DNA from 2 places in the Paenibacillus sp. LjRoot56 genome. Region 2 is predicted to be linked to the other one. Evidence: a T-box and tRNA genes for the amino acid it is inferred to sense, from the RefSeq annotation. Region 2 holds a T-box; the other holds one or more tRNA genes.
What was found. A T-box is a leader RNA that pairs with one kind of tRNA and senses whether it is charged. The one in region 2 lies ahead of leuS (leucine--tRNA ligase), so its partner is inferred to be a tRNA-Leu.
Positions count from the first base shown of each region.

Region 1: it encodes a tRNA-Leu, which carries the amino acid that the T-box ahead of leuS (leucine--tRNA ligase) is inferred to sense. The anticodon was not compared.

Region 1 covers NZ_CAXURV020000001.1:2,920,989-2,930,174, forward strand. The annotation lists gene ACSQ8O_RS12970 (AAA family ATPase) at 1-935, shown strand, start outside; gene ACSQ8O_RS12975 (hypothetical protein) at 1,000-1,275, shown strand; gene ACSQ8O_RS12980 (hypothetical protein) at 1,306-1,743, shown strand; gene ACSQ8O_RS12985 (YkvI family membrane protein) at 1,675-2,715, opposite strand; gene ACSQ8O_RS12990 (DedA family protein) at 2,860-3,495, shown strand; gene ACSQ8O_RS12995 (DUF4309 domain-containing protein) at 3,576-4,292, opposite strand; gene ACSQ8O_RS13000 (xanthine phosphoribosyltransferase) at 4,558-5,127, shown strand; gene ACSQ8O_RS13005 (hypothetical protein) at 5,208-5,534, shown strand; gene ACSQ8O_RS13010 (hypothetical protein) at 5,608-5,925, opposite strand; gene ACSQ8O_RS13015 (hypothetical protein) at 6,102-6,365, shown strand; gene ACSQ8O_RS13020 (adenosylcobinamide amidohydrolase) at 6,352-7,146, shown strand; gene ACSQ8O_RS13025 (hypothetical protein) at 7,330-7,515, opposite strand; tRNA gene ACSQ8O_RS13030 (tRNA-Leu) at 7,627-7,710, shown strand; gene ACSQ8O_RS13035 (Bax inhibitor-1/YccA family protein) at 7,852-8,505, shown strand; gene ACSQ8O_RS13040 (hypothetical protein) at 8,596-8,820, opposite strand; gene ACSQ8O_RS13045 (hypothetical protein) at 9,009-9,186, shown strand, end outside.
Region 2 covers NZ_CAXURV020000002.1:935,563-944,748, forward strand. The annotation lists gene yqeK (bis(5'-nucleosyl)-tetraphosphatase (symmetrical) YqeK) at 1-336, shown strand, start outside; gene rsfS (ribosome silencing factor) at 356-703, shown strand; gene ACSQ8O_RS16545 (CvfB family protein) at 700-1,596, shown strand; gene ACSQ8O_RS16550 (class I SAM-dependent DNA methyltransferase) at 1,598-2,359, shown strand; T-box leader at 2,432-2,675, shown strand; gene leuS (leucine--tRNA ligase) at 2,757-5,216, shown strand; gene comER (late competence protein ComER) at 5,245-6,078, opposite strand; gene ACSQ8O_RS16565 (ComEA family DNA-binding protein) at 6,272-6,874, shown strand; gene ACSQ8O_RS16570 (deoxycytidylate deaminase) at 6,978-7,490, shown strand; gene ACSQ8O_RS16575 (MFS transporter) at 7,653-8,924, opposite strand; gene ACSQ8O_RS16580 (MarR family winged helix-turn-helix transcriptional regulator) at 8,940-9,186, opposite strand, start outside.

The DNA.
Region 1 (9,186 bases), on a different contig from region 2:
ACGTTCATATCGCGGAACGCGGACAAACTGAACAGCTGATCGCTGAGACAGAACAAATGCTTCTGCTGGCTCAGCAACATATGGATCGGATACAGGCGCGTCTTCATCAACTCTTACAGGATGCATCAGCGCAAGACGGTGAGCACCTGCGAATATTGGAACGGGAACAGCTAGAACGCAAGAAGCTTGAAGAGGAAAGCAGCGTACTTCAAGCCTCCTTGGAATCGTTAGTTAGCCGTTCATTAATGGCGAGCTTTATAGAGTTGATGGAATCACAGGGAGAAGAAGATCTGGCTCTTCTAGCTGCTTCTCTGCAACAGAAGCTGTCGGAGACTATCAAGCAAACGAATGAGCAAAGAGAGGTCATTGGCAAGATGTCGGGGCAGATTGAGAAGCTGGAGCAGGGGGCTGAAGCGGCGAATCTACGACTGCAGGCGGAAGGGATTCGAACGACATTATCTCAGCAAGTAAATCAATATGCGGTAGCTTCGTTTGCTGCGCTTTTATTGAAAAAGGCGCGTGATATGTACGAAAAGGATCGTCAACCAGGCGTGCTTTTGCGGGCTTCTGCGTATTTCGCAATGATGACGAACGGAGCATTCGAAGCTGTTAAGGCACCATTTGGAGAGCAAAGATTACTAGCAGTAAGAGCAAATGGACAACAAGTGGATACGAATCAACTTAGTCGCGGGACAGCTGAGCAATTGTATTTATCCATGCGTTTTGCGCTTGTAGAAGAGTATGGCGGCAAAGCCATTTTACCGCTGGTTTTGGACGATATTCTCGTGAATTTCGATGAGGAACGGATGGAAAGTTGTTTGCGTGTACTCGCTGATTTGAGTAAGCGTCATCAGGTTCTGCTATTTACCTGTCATGGGCATGTGCGCGATGCGGCAGCACATGTAATTCCTGATCACCTGTATATTCAATTATAGAGGTTGTCCGAAATGGACTTTTTGAACATGCTCTTATAAAAACATGGGATGGGAGGCATCGAACGTGGAAGGAAACGATAAGAGGAAAGATCACCGAGAAATTTCCTATCAAGTCGGTTGGAAAAAAGGCAAGATTCAGTGGAATGAGGGAGCGACAGACGCACTACGAGCTCATAAGAGTAACCAAGAGGACGGGGAGATGGAGAGGAGAAGTCTGCAGGTGCTGTGGTTTCCTGCGATGAAGCTTCCTCATGTGATGATCCTTCCGTTGCTTTATGCGCTCCCAGTCATTAGCTTCGGCTGCACGTTATTGCTCATCTACGGCTTGCGTCAACACTAGCACAAGGTCAGATGAAAGGAGGGCTCATGAATGAATTTATTTTTAGCTATTCTAGGTGCGGTGGTTGGTCTGTTTGTGACGGGTGCCGGCATCTATACCGCTTGGACGGTGCATCAGCTATGGAGGCAGCAAGCTGCCTCGCCAAGAGCTGTCGGCCAAGCCCAGATTGCGGTTACCTATTTCTCCAGGTGGACGATCATGGATTACTCTGTCGTTGGTTTATTTAGTATAGGACTTCTACTTATGATCGCCATGCTAGTGGCTGTTGGGCGAGATCATACGGAAATCGCGAATTTCCATTGGGCTTATTTACTTACAGGTATTATCTTTTCTGCGATGGGAATGCTGCTATTGTTCATACGGTTGATTATCGTACTCAGCTTCCCGTCTGGGAATGCCCTACAGCGTACTTCGGCGATTACGCCAGATCATCAAGACCAGCCAAACGACACTCACGACGCCAAATAGCGGGTATAAAGCGGTTAACAGCGTTTTAAAACCAATGTGGCTGATGGCATAGCTGAGAAGTAAAATGACGATGAGCAACAATTTGGGAGGTATTTTGATTCGTTGCTGGAGCTGCATGGATAAGCCATAGGCATCCCCGATAAAGGTCGTGAAAATTTCGCCATAAATAACGAGTAAATAGGCAACTTGCGGGAAATAGCCTAGTTTGGTCATAATATTTCCCATCGGGATTTCAAATTGTGCGATGCCCGGCATTTGTGCGGAAAGTGCATAATGTGCCGCTAGCAGAAGTAACCCAATGCCTGCACCTCCAAGCAAGCCACCCCAATAGAGCACAGAGCGATCGCGAATCGCGCCTCCCATTGGAACGAGAACAGCTTGAGCCATGGCCAAATTGAAGGCTGTGTAAAGAAATGGTGCAAACCAAACGCGTACAAGTGAATCTTCGCTCGAGATACGCAGCCAGTTGCCAGACGTTGGTGAATGCCAGGTGTACACGACAATGATGAAGCTGAAGAGCAGCATAATGGGGACAACAATTGAGTTTACGGTCATGATGGCTTTGATCCCACGCGTTAGAATGACATAAGAAAGTACGAGCGTGATTAGAAGCCCCGTAGTGTAGGAGAGGTGGAGCTGTTCTTCAAAAACCGTGCCTGCTCCTGCTAACATGACAGTTGTAATGCCAAAAAGAACAACCATCATAAATAAACTAATCCATTTTCCGATTTTTTCTCCAAAAAGAACTTTATTCAAATCCTCATAGGATTCTGCTTTCAAGTCATGTGCCATAAGCATAAGTTGTATGCCAATCCATATGAACAACACGGTTGATAAAGCGATCGTAAAAGTAGCGAGCGAGCCATAGCGAGTGAAAAATTGAAGGATTTCTTGCCCGGAAGCAAACCCAGCCCCAACGACGGTTCCGATGTAGGTGAAGGCGACACGGACAATCTGTGCGTGATTTCGCATATATTGCCTCGCTTTCTTTCGTTTGATATAGTACAAGGTATGTTTGTACGTAAGCTTGCATGACTGTAACTTAGGGCGAGATTTGCTTAAGTCCCATTGTGCAGCTAAGAGGCAGTTGAAGTTAAACTCAGGAGAGTGTAGGTTGTGAAGGAATTCCTGTTTGATTTTATTAGCCAATATGGCTATGTTGCCTTATATCTCTTGTTGTCCGCTGGGATGCTTGGCGTTCCAATACCTGATGAGACCTTGATGGTCTTTATCGGTTCTTTGACCGCTTTGGGAGGTCCTTTTGACTTCGGTCCCACACTTGCCGTTATTTATGCAGGGACAATGACAGGCATGACGGTTAGTTATTTCATTGGTCATCGTGTAGGTAAACCGTTTCTTAATCGGTATGGCAAATGGGTAAAGCTGACACCGAGCCGAATCGAGAGAGCAGAAGGCTGGTTTAAGAAATACGGTCTGTGGACGGTTTTCTTCGGTTATTTCGTACCTGGTGTACGTCATTTCACTTGTTATTTGTCTGGCGTAAGCGGCGTGAAGTTTTATAAGTATATTTTGTATGCGGGAACTGGGGCGTTGCTCTGGTGTACAACCTTTGTGACGCTGGGCCGATTTATCGGCAATAATTTTGAAAGTTTTTTACATTTGTTTCATACCTATATGGGTATTTCATTATTCATATTGGTCATATTAGCTGCTATTGGCGTATTGATCTATCTTCGTTTTCGCAAGCATCATATTGTTATACTGAAGCGAAAGCCGAAAAAAAGACCATGAATTTCAACCGATAAGGCTGAATTCATGGTCTTCTGTTTGATTGTGTAAGTGACTTTGTGTAAGTGACTTTGTGTAAGTGACTACGAATTTGCAAAAAGCTTAATGGATTGGATCGTATTGTCATGAGGGTCAATATCGATCTTAAGTAAAGTGCCTTGCGCTTTATAAGAAAGCACATAGGTAGAGTTCGAATCAGGCTTGCCTAGGATGGCGATTGCATCCTGCTGACTTTGCCCTAAACGTAAGCCATGTAACCCTGGGTCAATATCTATCGAGTGCACATCTACGAATTCAAGCGTTCCTTTGCTATTGAAGCCAACCGAAAAGTCGTTGAAATCATAAACTTCAATGTTGTCTTCTTCCATGACGAATTGCTTCTTCACTTTACCAAATCGCTCCAAGACTGAAGCTTTTGGGGTGCCTAGCTTTAATCCCATTAAGGTCGGCTTTTCTTGCTGGTAAGCATCTTCAGCTTTAACCTTCGGTTTAGCGGTTGGTTTTGGACTTGTGTACACTTGCGATGCGGGTATATCACCTTGATCAACTTTGGTAATACCAGCTACTTGTGCCTCATGCTTCATGCTTTCGTCTACCGAAGGTGTTGCTGTCGGAGTTGCGACGGTAATCGGAGGCAAGGATTCTTGGTTAACCTGTGAAGGTACATATGTTGAAGTTACGTCTATGGTAGCCTTTGGAGCAGGAGCAGATGATTCTTGGCATCCAGTCACCAAGAATGATGCAATTGCAACAGGCATACAGCCTATAAGAATGGGTTTAATTAGGTTGTTCATTGCCATCTATCCTTTCCTCCGAAGAGTAGTTGTTGTGAAAATAGTAGTAAGATTAATGATACTGTTTTATCGAAGGTTTTCAATGCATCTTCGTGCCCAAATGTGAGCAATTCTAGAACGAATTCCAATTGAATGAAATCCTTATATATATATAGACACCATAGAAGACCAAAAAGTTTCAGTGTTTTTTGTTATTTTCTAAATGGACTTGAAAGAGGCGGGAGCAATATGGTAACTTACTCATAATAGACAGCTATAGGGGGCCGATTTCATGGAGTTATTAAAACAGCGGATCTTAGAGGTCGGCGTCGTTGCTTCTGATCAAGTACTTAAACTTGATGCTATCCTGAATCACCAGGTAGATCCTGTTCTCATCATGGAGATGGGGAAAGAATTTGCAAGATTGTTTAGAGAGACCAAGCCAGACAAAGTGTTAACTGTGGAATCTTCCGGTATTCCTATTGCGTATACGACGGCCTTGCAACTTGGCGTTCCTATGGTATTTGCTCGTCGCAAGAAGACGTTGACGATGGATCAAGATACGTATAGTGAACGTGTTCCTTCTTTTACCAAAGGAATTGTTACTGATATTATGGTGTCCTCGCATTTACTGGGACATGGTGAGCGTATCTTACTGATTGATGACTTTATCGCCAACGGGGATGCTGCACGCGGCCTAATTCGCATTGTGGAAAAAGCAGAAGCAGAGCTTGTAGGAGTCGGAATTGTTGTTGAGAAATCCTTTCAAAATGGCGGTAAATCCATTCGTGAACGTGGTATTCGCGTAGAGTCACTTGCTCGAATTGCTTCACTTGCAAACGGGAAGATCACTTTTGACTGATTTTACATCATGAGAATGACTTCCCTGAAACCGATTTATCCTTTATAATGATTACAAGGTAAGAGAGGAGGCTGACATCTATGGGTATCGAAAATGGTTCCATTGACTATTTTATGACAAAGCTAGGGGAAGCAAAGACTCACTTTGAACGTGCGCTTGATTGTAAACATACAGAGTTTGATGACCTGTATCCGTATATGATTGAACACCCTCAATTTTTCTGGTATAAGCGCTATGTAGCCTGGTCTGAGTTGTTAACAATCGTGAAGCTTTGTACAGAGCTGACAATCGAGTGGGAGCAGCAGTTCTCTGTTGCACAATCGGATTATATTAAGAAACGTGTGATGTCAAGCAAAGTCCTTGATTTCTGGTTTGAAACGAATGATTCGAAAGAGCATGTAAGTTAAATAAACCATATATGACAAAAGGCCAATGAATTCCATAGGGATTCTTGGCCTTTTAATTTGTAGCAAATTAGGGTCAAATGCCATTTTCCAAAACGTTCATGGTTTCGATATGGCGCTTCGTTTGTTCAGAACCGAGCCGGTGCAGCGTACGATACACTTCGGTTAAATAGTAATCATACTCCTGATTTGTTTCGTTAGAGTAATATACTTTCCAGGGGAGCCACGAAGTCGCGTAGCTGCCTTGAGACGAATTGTCGGTTTCCTCAAAAAGCTCCTGCAGCTTGGCGATATCATCTTCTGTTGCGGATATTTCGAATTCATAATCAAGTGCTGTGCTGTCTTCGAGTACTTCTCCCGTGCCTACATTGATGTAGTACGTTCTCTTCTCCATTGTAATATCCCCCTTACGGTAGGCATGAGTTAGCCTTTGCCTTATCGCGTGCCTCGTCCTCGTTAAGTTAACCGAAGATGTGTGGATTTATGTAAAGTTTCATCGAATCTCGAATTGGTGTATGCTTAGGAAGGATAGATGATTTTAACCATGCCTATAATGGAGGTGCTACATAGATGATTACAGAAGAACAATTGGATCAATATCGCGTAGATAGCACACTGCTGCGTGTCATTCGAGATGTCAGCCCAGCGAACGATGTACGTGGCATTGTTGTGGCTTGGGATGATGAGACGGTTCTTATTCGCAAAAAAAACCGGAGAGTCGTCAAGCTTGCCCGCGGATACGTGTATCAGCCTTATGAGAATGAAAGGCCGCCAGCGTTCATGTTGCCTCAGGAAACGATAGCGCCGGATGATCTATCCGATGATGCAGAGTGAGAGAGAGGGAACTTCCACTAGAAGTTTAATTGCTGGTGTTGGGATGAAGCAAGTGGTATCGCCACACGGACGATATATGCAGATTACAAGCGAAAATCCCTTGCGAACCTTGAATTCCTCTCCGTGGGGTGGTGGTTTTGGTCACCACCGGGTGTTGATGAACCGACAAGTGGACAAGACGTATAACGAGACCGACCCGTTGGTGGAGATGGAGGCATTTATTGCTCGAGAAAGGTTGGAGCCTCAAGATACAGCTGGGATGCTCACCGCGGCGTGGGTGAATGATGTTGGATTTAGTGAGTTAGCATGGCCACTTGAGGAAGAACGTGGTGTGCAGCCTGTAGACGCGGTAAATGGGGTACATGAGGACGAATCACTTCGTGTTGCTGCATGGGTGACTGTCGGGCTGGGGAATAAAGCACGAGCAGGAGCAATATTACCAGCCACTTCGCTCTATCCAGGAACGATTAATACGATTATTGTCATCGAAGGTCATTTGACGGATGCGGCGATGGTAAATGCGGTTATTACCGCGACGGAAGCGAAAGCTGCCGCTTTGCAGTCATTGCATATTACCGTGGGTGGTCAAATCGCAACAGGAACGACGACAGATGCCGTGTTGATTGCGACTACGGGCAGAGGAACCACATTCCGCTATGCAGGTACAGCAACGACGGTGGGGTACTTGATTGGTAGAACGGTGCATGAAGCTATCCTAGCTTCTGGCCAGTTATATGAGCTTGAAATGAGCAAGCGCACTGCGGCGCATTCGCAGGGGTAACGGGCAAAGATGCGAAAGTGCACTTATTTTGTGCAGATCGGCTTAAATGACTGAGTGCGTGCGAAAAGGCAACCTTTTGGACTGAAAAGTCACCGAAGAACGTTTCGCTTTTTAAAAATGCAAAAAGAGGGCCCTCGCCAGCTTGATGGTTAGGAGCCCTCCTCGTTTGTGCAGTTGGTTTAGCTACGTTCTGCGGAACACACCATAACCGAGTCCTGCCGCTAGCGCGTCGATATCAGAGAGATCGTCATCTTCATTTTCGTTTTTGAAATTCGGATCATGGACGATCCCCTCTGCTTCACCCTCGGTCAAATGACGCTGATTGCCCGTATATTTCGGCTCTAGTGCTTTGATTTCTTCTTCATTCATAGGTCATACCTCCTTTGGGATTAGGTTTAGGAAGTGGTCACCAAATTATACCTAGTGACAAAAGTTTCATTGACGAGCTTTTGCGTCACATGGTATATTAATTTTGTAAACGCGATCATGGCGGAATTGGCAGACGCGCACGGTTCAGGTCCGTGTGGGCTTACCCCCGTGGAGGTTCGAGTCCTCTTGATCGCATCGCTCGAAACACCCTTTTCTGACTTCTCAGAGAAGGGTGTTTTCATGTCCAACAGTACCCCTGTAGCGGTTTTCATGAATTACAGGTATAATACATAGGATAGATTGTACATTTCTTTATATCTAAAGGAGCTGAATTTGATGGATAGAACCGTTACGATTACACAATCCGGCAGCTTTGCACATGTGCTTCAAACGTTTGCCATTTCCCTATTGGTTTCATTTCTTGGAACATTGATCGGAGCGATGGTTGTACCGCCATCCATGGTTATGCTTTTCGTCATTGCAGAGGTCGCGATGCTGGTAGCCGCTATCGTGATTCGTATTCGCGGCAAAAATATTGGCTACGGCTTTCTCTACGCATTTACAGCCATTTCGGGGGTAACGCTATATCCGGTCATCATGGCGTACGGCGGTCAACTGGGGGCTAGTGTGGTGTCGGGTGCTTTTTTTGCAACGGCAGCGATTTTTGGCTCATTGGCCTTCTATGCTCACCGCTCCCAACGTGACTTTAGCTTCTTAGGTGGATTCTTATTTGCAGGAACGATTGGACTTGTACTAATGAGTGTGCTCGGCATGTTCTTACACTTTGGATCCATGATGAATTTGGTATGGTCCATGGTGGGGATTCTGATCTTCAGCGGCTGGGTGCTCTATGATGTAGCACAGTATCGTAACGGTGTCGCAGCGGAAGCCGTTCCACTTGCTGCATTGAATATTTATCTTGATTTTATTAACTTGTTCCTATACATTTTGCGATTCATCGCTTCTATCGCGGGAATCAACAGAAACTAAACATCGGATCTACATTCGATGAGAAAAAAGCACGATGGCTCCGAACCACTGGAAGGTGGTGGAGTGCATCGTGCTTTTTTTGCTGCCCGGTTAAGCTTTGCCTGGCAGCTTTTTCGTATGAAAAAAAGGAATATCTCCTCGAAAGCTGCGATTGATTTCCAGCAGGGTATAGATTAACTGGGTCAAATCTGTATGGTTCATACGAATTGTTAAAGGGGAAGAATCCCGTTCTGACTTCAATCGGATCTCGAGTCTTAGATTGACTTCATCCATATAAACTTCAAGTTGCTCGGTTGCAAGCATTAGTTCCCACATTCAAACCAACACCTCTTTCTCTCTCTAGTTACTCTAGCTTATGTTTGTTGGACGAGATTAGAAGCAATTGCAACGATTCGAAAATAGGCTTTTTATTGAAATAAGCACGATTTATGCTCTTGCCTCATACAATTTAATGATCCTAATTGAAAGAGGTGAGAAGACCTATGGCAACTTGTAGCACATGGATGTATAAAGGGATTTCGCCTTCCGTATTCAGAGCATTGCAGCAGGTAGGCAGGAGGCAGGGGTTTGCTATTCCTAACACAGCATCAGGCAAATTTACGATTTCAGTCGTCAGCATGAATGTTGGCTTCCAATATGCCTGGGATACGAATGCTCAAACCTTGCTGTTGCAATGCGATA
Region 2 (9,186 bases):
GAGTTATGGCATTCACATGCAGGGGCTTTCATCGCGAAGACGCAATTCGGAATCGACGACGAGGAAATTTTAGATGCGATTCGGTATCACACGTCTGGTCGAGAACAGATGACGCTGCTCGACAAAATTGTTTGCTTGGCGGATTATATGGAGCCAGGTCGTGATTTTCCAGGAGTCGAAACTATTCGTGAACTGGCAAAGACGAGTCTTGAACGCGCGTTGATTGCTGGTTTCGACTCCACGATCAACTTCTTGATTTCCAAAGGAAAGCGCATTTATCCGTTAACAATTCTGACACGGAACGATTTATTGGAACAAATACAACTACACACCTAATGACATGGAGGATGATTGCATGAGTAAAAACCCAGAAGAAATATTAGCATTCGTTGTTGAGGCAGCGGAAGACAAGAAAGCGGCAGATATCGTTAGCCTGAATTTGAAAGGCGTATCCTTAATCGCTGATTATTTCGTGATTTGTCACGGGAATTCGGAAACACAAGTTCAAGCGATTGCGGGCGAGGCTCGTAAAAAAGCACACGAACATGGTGTTCATATTCGAGGGTTTGAAGGCGTTGATACCGCAAGATGGGTACTGCTTGATTTAGGGGATGTTGTTCTGCACGTTTTCCATCGTGATGACCGTGAATACTATAACATCGAAAGACTTTGGTCCGATGCTAAAGTTGTGGAGCGCGTATGAGAATGGAAGCAGGATCCCTTGTTACCTTAGAGGTAGCAAGGGAAGTTCCACCAAACGGCTTCTTCCTGAGCGATGGTTATCAGGATTTTCTGCTCCCTTACGCAGAAATCGTTGGTAATCGAATTAGTCCGGGAGATAAAGTGGAAGTGTTCTTATTCCACGATACGCAGGATCGAATCATGGCCACTATGAAACGTCCACTACTGACCATGGGTCAGGTGGGACTTTTAGAGGTTGTTGATATTCATCCGCGATTTGGCTATTTCTTAGAAATGGGTCTAGGGCGTCATCTGCTTTTGCCTTATCGGCACGTGCCTGAATTTGAGGATCTTCGTCCTCAAGTAGGTGACAAAGTATTTGCTACGCTTGCACATGACCGACAAGGCCGATTAATCGCTAAGTTGGCACTTGAAGAAGATTTGGCTCCACTTTGTGTACGAGCACCTTCAAGTTGGACGAACCAATGGGTGAAAGCACGCGTGTATCGCCCTCTGCAAATGGGGACTTTCGTCATCTGTGAAGCAGGTGTCCTTGGATATGGCGTCATTGGGCTTATCATCCCACAAGAGCGAACACGTTTACTTCGCGTAGGTGAGCAAGTGGATGTAAGAATTGCCTTCGTCCGTGAAGAAGATGGACGAGTTAATCTATCCATGAGGCTTCCTAAGGAAAAAGGACGCGATGAAGATGCAGATCGCATCCTTGAAGTGCTGCGTGAACGTCCAGGAAATGCGATGCCATTTTCGGATAAAACACAAGCTGATGTTATTAAAGATAAATTCGGACTAAGTAAGGCAGCCTTCAAACGTGCCTTAGGTAAACTTATGAAAGATGGGCTCATCTATCAGGAAGCAGATTGGACCTATCTGAAACAAGAGGAGACGCAAGGCTGAGATGAGTTACGAAAAATTCGCCTACACGTACGATCGCTTGATGAACAGCATGCCGTATGAAGACTGGCTTCGATTTGTGAAGGAAAGTTTCGTGCGATTTGGTGCAAAGCCTGCAACGCTCGTTGATTTAGGTTGCGGAACAGGTAATTTGTCGATTCCATTGGCTGCTGAAGGTATTCAGGTGACTGGCATAGATCTGTCCGAGGATATGTTGGCTGTCGCTGAGCAGAAGTATAGCGAACAACCCAGTCAGCTTCGCGGCGGTGGCATTCGTTGGATTCAGCAGGATATACGCGAATGGGAACTTGGCGAGGAAGTGGATATCGCGATCTCGTTTTGTGACAGCCTCAACTATTTACTAGAGGAAGAATACATTGTAGATGCTTTCCGTCAAACATGGGCGGGACTTAAGCCTGGTGGGTTATTCCTCTTTGATGTACATCCGCCACAGCAATTGTTCGCATATGCAGAATCGCAGCCCTTTTTTCTAAACGAAGACGATGTTGCTTACATATGGACAAGCGAATTAGATGAGGAACGTGTTCAGATTGAACATGATTTAACGATCTTCGTCAAGGACATCGGCCAACAGGAAACCTTCCGTCGCATTGATGAGACGCATGAACAAAGAGCATATCCCTTGCAGTGGCTGGAACAAATGCTGATCGAGGTAGGTTTTCGTGAGGTACATCAAGCAGCTGACTTTACATGGGAGCAACCAACTGAGAAGACAGAGCGCGCTTTCTTTATTGCGAAAAAATAATGCTGACGGGAATTTGCCATCGGCTTGACAGTGCGGCATTATTTTACATATAATCAAAGCTAATCAGTTGTATGGAAAGCTTAGATGAGGAATAGTACCTTGTACAGCATCTTTCAGAGAGTCGGAGTTAGGGTGTGAGCCGGCAGATGTTAGTCTTGAGAACTCGCCTCGGAGCTAGAAGGTGAACCGCCTGATCCTGGATCAGATGCGCTAGCTGGATCGTCTCACCCGCGTTAAGGGGCAGAGTGAACACAGGTGAAGAACGCCTTGTGTTAACTAGGGTGGTACCACGGGAATTATACCTCTCGTCCCTAGCGATATCCGCTAGCGATGTGAGGTTTTTTTGTGCGTATTTGCATACATGAGTAGTGAGCAACTTAAGGAGGCATGGAAGGTCATGACACAGGAATTGAAAGAAACGAAAGAACAACAGGGCTATAATCCACAAGCGATTGAACCCAAATGGCAGGCTTACTGGGATGCGAAGAAAACATTTAAGGTGTTGGAAAATTCGGATAAGCCGAAATTCTATGCCTTGGATATGTTCCCATACCCATCAGGAGCTGGCTTGCACGTAGGTCATCCAGAAGGCTACACAGCGACAGATATCGTTTCCCGTTTTAAACGGATGAGAGGCTTTAATGTCCTTCACCCAATGGGCTGGGATGCGTTCGGACTTCCTGCTGAGCAATATGCCTTAGACACAGGGAATGATCCTCGCGAATTTACGAAGAAAAACATTGATACGTTCCGCCGTCAAATTAAGTCACTTGGCTTCTCCTATGATTGGGATCGGGAGATCAGCACAACGGATCCGGAGTATTACAAATGGACACAATGGATTTTCATCCAACTATATAATAAAGGACTTGCTTATGTTGATGAAGTTCCTGTTAACTGGTGTCCGGCACTTGGAACGGTACTTGCGAATGAGGAAGTCATTGACGGTTTAAGTGAACGTGGTAACCATCCAGTAATTCGGAAACCGATGCGTCAGTGGATTTTGAGAATTACGGAGTATGCGGAGCGTTTGCTTGAAGATCTTGAGGAGCTTGATTGGTCTGAGAGTATTAAAGATATGCAGCGTAACTGGATTGGTAAATCGACTGGTGCTGAGGTTCAATTCGCGATTGAAGGTCATGCGGAGAAAAGTTTAACAGTTTTCACTACCCGTCCAGATACACTCTTCGGTGCAACTTATTGTGTATTAGCGCCGGAACATGAGCTTGTAGCGCAGATCACAACTGAAGCGCAATCAGCTGCGATCAAAGAATATCAAGAGAAAGCTTCACGTAAAAGCGACTTGGAGCGTACAGATTTGGCGAAAGACAAATCCGGTGTGTTCACAGGGGCTTATGCGATCAATCCGGTTAATGACACGAAAGTGCCGATCTGGATCGCTGATTATGTCCTTGGCGGTTACGGTACTGGGGCGATCATGGCAGTTCCAGGTCACGATCAACGTGACTGGGAATTTGCGAAGCAATTTGATTTGCCAATTATCGAAGTGGTTCAAGGCGGAGACGTGGAGAAGGAAGCCTATGCAGGCGACGGCAAGCATGTGAATTCCGGTCCAATCGATGGATTGAACATTGAGCAAGGCATTAGCCACATGATCGCTTGGTTGGAGCAAAATAGCAAAGGCCGCGGCAAAGTAACGTATCGTTTGAGAGATTGGCTGTTCAGCCGTCAACGCTACTGGGGTGAGCCGATTCCGATTCTTCACCTTGAAGATGGCACCATGAAACCTGTTCCTGTGGATCAACTGCCATTATTGCTTCCACAAGTGGATGAAATCAAACCGTCGGGTACTGGGGAGTCACCGCTTGCTAACGTTTCTGAATGGGTGAATACGATTGACCCAGAAACGGGTATGAAAGCTCGTCGTGAGACGAATACGATGCCGCAATGGGCGGGAAGCTGCTGGTATTACCTGCGTTTCATCGATCCAAAGAATGATCAAGCCTTCTGTTCAGATGAGCTGCAAAAGCAATGGTTGCCAGTTGATCTATACATTGGTGGAGCGGAGCACGCAGTTCTTCACTTGCTGTACGCACGTTTCTGGCATAAAGTGCTTTATGATCTTGGTTTTGTGCATACCAAAGAGCCATTCCATAAGCTTGTTAACCAAGGGATGATTCTTGGCGAGAACATGGAGAAAATGAGTAAATCACGCGGCAATGTTGTGAATCCAGATGATATCGTGAGCGATCAAGGTGCAGATACACTTCGTATTTATGAAATGTTCATGGGACCATTGGAAGCGACTAAACCGTGGAATACAACGGGTGTAGACGGAATCTACCGTTTCTTGAATCGCGTGTGGAGACTGTTCGTTGATGACAATGGTCAAGTTCACTCCAAAATTAGCGCAGATGAGACGCTAGGCAGCGATACATTTAAACGTACATGGCACCGTTCGATCAAAAAAATTACAGAAGATTTCGATGCGCTTCGCTTCAACACAGCGATTAGTCAAATGATGATTTTCGTAAATGAAGCTTATAAAACAGAGCGCCTGCCACTGGAAGCGATGAAAAACTTCGTGCAGATGCTTTCCCCGATCGCACCTCACTTAGCAGAAGAGCTTTGGGAGAAATTAGGCGGCGTAGAATCCATTACGTACGAAGCATGGCCAGCTTATGATGAAGCATGGACCGTGGATAATGAAGTTGAAATCGTTGTTCAGATCAATGGGAAAATTGTTGATCGCGTGATGATTTCCAAAGATACAGATGAAGCAGCGATGGAGAAAATGGCTTTTGAACTCGACAAAGTCAAAGAAGCGACCGCCGGAAAGGCCGTTCGCAAATTGATTGTTGTAAAGGGTAAATTAGTCAATATCGTTGTTGGTTAAGAAATGAAGATCTAATGCATTGGGAAGGCTACTGTTTTTGCTTTAAGGTGAAAAGCTGCTCAGCCTTCTCAATGTCTTCTTCATATTTCGCATGTGTAGCACTAATTACTTGAGAAAAAACTCCGCAAAGCTCCTTTTCCAAAATACGCAAGCCCTCTGCCGTAATGCCCCCAGGAACAGATACCCGCTTTTGTAAGCTAACAGGGTTGAAGCCTCCAGTTGTAAGTAACTTTCCTGTACCTAACGTCATTTCACTTGCCAGCAATGTAGCTTCTTCTGCAGAAATACCCGTTTCCTCTACAGCCGCATCAATGAATGCTTGAATAAAGCTAGCTAGAAAAGCAGGACCACAACTAGATAAATCTGATGAAATTCTCGTATAATTCTCAGATACACGTATGGGTGTAGAGATATGTGTGAAAATATTTTCAAGCCATTCTTTATCTTCGGGCTGCATGCGATTTCCATGAATACATAACGTTGCACCACTTAAAACGTAGTTCGTGATACTCGGTATGATTTTACTAATTTTAGCTGGTAAAAGACCTTCTAAATGCTTAATCAGAATAGGACTCGTGATGGATATTATAAATTGAGAGGAAAGCACGTCCTCTTTGATTTCATCAATAACCTTTATGAATTCAGATGGTTTCACACATAAGAAAATCAAATCACTTTCACGCACGACTTCTCGATTCGTTTCAGCCACGTGCAGGCCAGGATAGTTCTCCGCAAGTAGTTCAACTTTACGTGATGTGCGATTGCTAGCAATAATTTGCTCGGGATTGAATGCCCCGGAATGAATGAATGCTTCAATCAGTATACTTCCCATACTCCCAGTACCGATGAATCCAGCTTTCATCAAGTGATCCCTCCCGATAAAATCAGTCTTTATACGAATACCAACCTATAATCGCGGTCGCTCAGCCATGAAAGGCAAGGATAGAGGTCCAAGCATCGTCTCATCCGTATTGTGACTAGTCGTGTGGTCAATAGGACGCTTTTTCATGTATATGGTTGCCCAAACGCAAATATGCTAAGAAAGAAGGTAGTATGTGGATTTATTTGGAAATAAAATAAAGAAAATTGGGCTGATTCTTGGTGCTGTCTCGCTTTTTGTTTGGGTTGTGTGGCCATTTCTACGTGGAGGACAGGCAACCATTCAAACAGCGTTCATGCCGATCAATGCCCAGATGGAAGAATTGCTTGTGCAAGGGGAGAATGAGAAAAAAGCGACAACAGGGAAAGCTGTGCCCGTCGGTAATGAAAAAGCTAAAGTAACACCAAAGGCGAGTTCGAATGAATCAACGTCATCTTCAGAAGTGATATCCAAACCCTCAAGTTCAACGGGAGCAAGCACGCAAACTTCGCCTCCATCTTCAGAGACTCATCCAACCTCCGCTGCTAGTCCTGTACCTCCTCCAATACCTACACCTCCGTCGAATGAAGCTAAAAAGGGACTTTTAGATTTAAACACGGCTACGTTGGAGCAGTTAGATAAACTGCCTGGGATCGGTGAAAGTAAAGCCAGAACTATTCTCGAGTACCGGATGAAAAAGGGACGTTTCAAGCGAGTCGAAGAACTCAAGGACGTGAAAGGGATCGGAGATAAAATGTTTGATAAGCTGAAAGGGTTGATATATGTAGGGCCAGACTAGCTCTGTCTTTTCATTTCTAGCAAAATATGAGAAAATACTAGAAATCGTTTTAACTTCGAAAATAGTAATGGAAAATCTAGTCATCAGGAGGGAGTCAATCATCATGAGCATCCGAAAAGATTGGGATACGTATTTCCTCGATATTGCCTATATGGCCTCCACACGCTCACGGTGCAACCGCAGACACGTTGGAGCGGTACTCGTTCAAGGGAAAAAGCTGCTCGGAACAGCCTATAATGGCGCACCGATGGGCGTAGCAGATTGCACGGAAGCAGGTTGTATGCTTGTTGAAGAAATCGAGCTGAAGCTCGTTGCTGATGTAGAGGAAGTCGTAAGGAAGCACCGTTGTATTCGCACTATTCATGCTGAACAGAATTTGTTGTTGTTTACCGATCGGGAAGATCGTGAGGGTTCTACCGTTTATGTGACGGATCAACCTTGCTGGACCTGTGCGAATATGTTAGCTAACAGCGGGGTGACAGAGATCGTGTTTCATCGGGGGTATCCGAAGGATCATGAAAAAGTTAGCGAGTTAATGGGAGCTAGAGGCATCTCGTTCCGTCAGATGACCGCGTATGAGCCGCCTGCAGGTACGGTATCAGAGGTAGTGAATTAATTTAGCACGCTGCCAGCTTTGACGAAGCCTAGAAAGCACGCGTTCATGCAAATGTGCTTGTTTGATTCGTATTCGACAGCTAGGGAATTAGTCATTGTGTTGACAACTCCCATAGCTGCTATACGGCAGTGCCTATGCTTGAGCGACTTACATATAAAGGTTTTACAACAGTACGGCCTGTTCTTTGTGCTTTTTAAGTTGTCGTTGTATACGAATAGCGAATAAAGCGGCAATGAAGCAGGTAAGACCAGCAATAAAGAAAGCTTGCGAGTAGCTGCCAAGCCAGTCACGCATTATACCGGCACCATACGCGGCAAAGGAGGCACCGATCTGATGAGCCACCACAATCCAGCCGAAAATCATGCCAGATTTTTCTTTACCGAATGTTTCTCCTGCAAGTTTAGCAGTTGGCGGTACGGTTGCGATCCAATCGAGTCCATAAAATACCGAGAACACGACTAGCATGTATGGAGTAGTAGCCAATGCATACGGTAAAAATATGAGGGATAAACCGCGCAGACCGTAGTACCAGAAAAGTAGCCAGCGGCTGTCGAATCGGTCAGTTAACCAGCCAGATATCGTTGTTCCGAATAAATCAAAAGCGCCCATCATGGCTAGAAGTCCGGCAGCGGCGACTTCCATCATCCCGAAATCTCCGCAAGCGGCAATGAGGTGTGTGCCGATCAAACCATTTGTCGAGAATCCACAAATGAAGAAGGTGCCCGCGAGCAGCCAAAATGTTTTATTTTTACTTGCAATAACGAGGTTCTGGATGGGGGTAAGGAATACATTGCCCTTGAAAGGCTCTGGCTTTACTACCTCTGTGGTACCGTATGGCGCTGCACCAACATCTGAAGGATTATTCTTCATCCATATGACTACCAGAATAAAGACAACTACGATAGCGGCTACCGCTGCATACATCGCATACCGCCAGCCGTAATCGGAAGTCACCTTTGCAATTAATGGGAGAAACAGTAACTGACCCGTTGCTGCACTTGCTGTTAGTATGCCAACTACGAGGCCCTTACGTTTGACGAACCATAGATTGCTGACTGTGATACCAAGCACGTTGGCCATCATTCCACTTGCAAGTCCAGAAACGACTCCCCACAGCAAATCGAACTGCCACAAGGAATTAATCAGCGGCGTGACGGCAAGGCTGGCACCCAGAACAGACAGTGCGAGCAATACAACCTTACGGATACCGAAACGCAATAAAAGTGCTGCAGAAAACGGACCAACAAGTCCATATAGCAAAATTCCGATAGAGGCCACACTTGATATAGCCGCGCGGCTCCAACCGAATTCTTCTTGGAAAGGGATCATCAAGACGCTTGGCATGGAGCGAATGCCTGCTGACACAAGTAATGTGACGAACGTTAGCAACACAATAATCCAGCCGTAATGAAACTTGCTTTTTGTTTGATTCATGATCTGCACCTCATCTTATATTTCTAATTTCTCACTGGCTGATTCCAAGGATTGCGTCAATAGAGTCGCGATTTCATCTCCAAGAATAGCCTTATAAGAACGAAGAAGTTCCTTCGATGCTGCACGAAGTGCTGGTTCGAGTTCAATTGCTTTGTCCGTGGGGAAGACGAGTACAGTTTTTCCCTTTACTTGGCGCTCCACGAGTCGTTTGTTTTCTAGCTTATCGATAAATCTGGTGAGTGTAGATGGCGTAATATAGAGC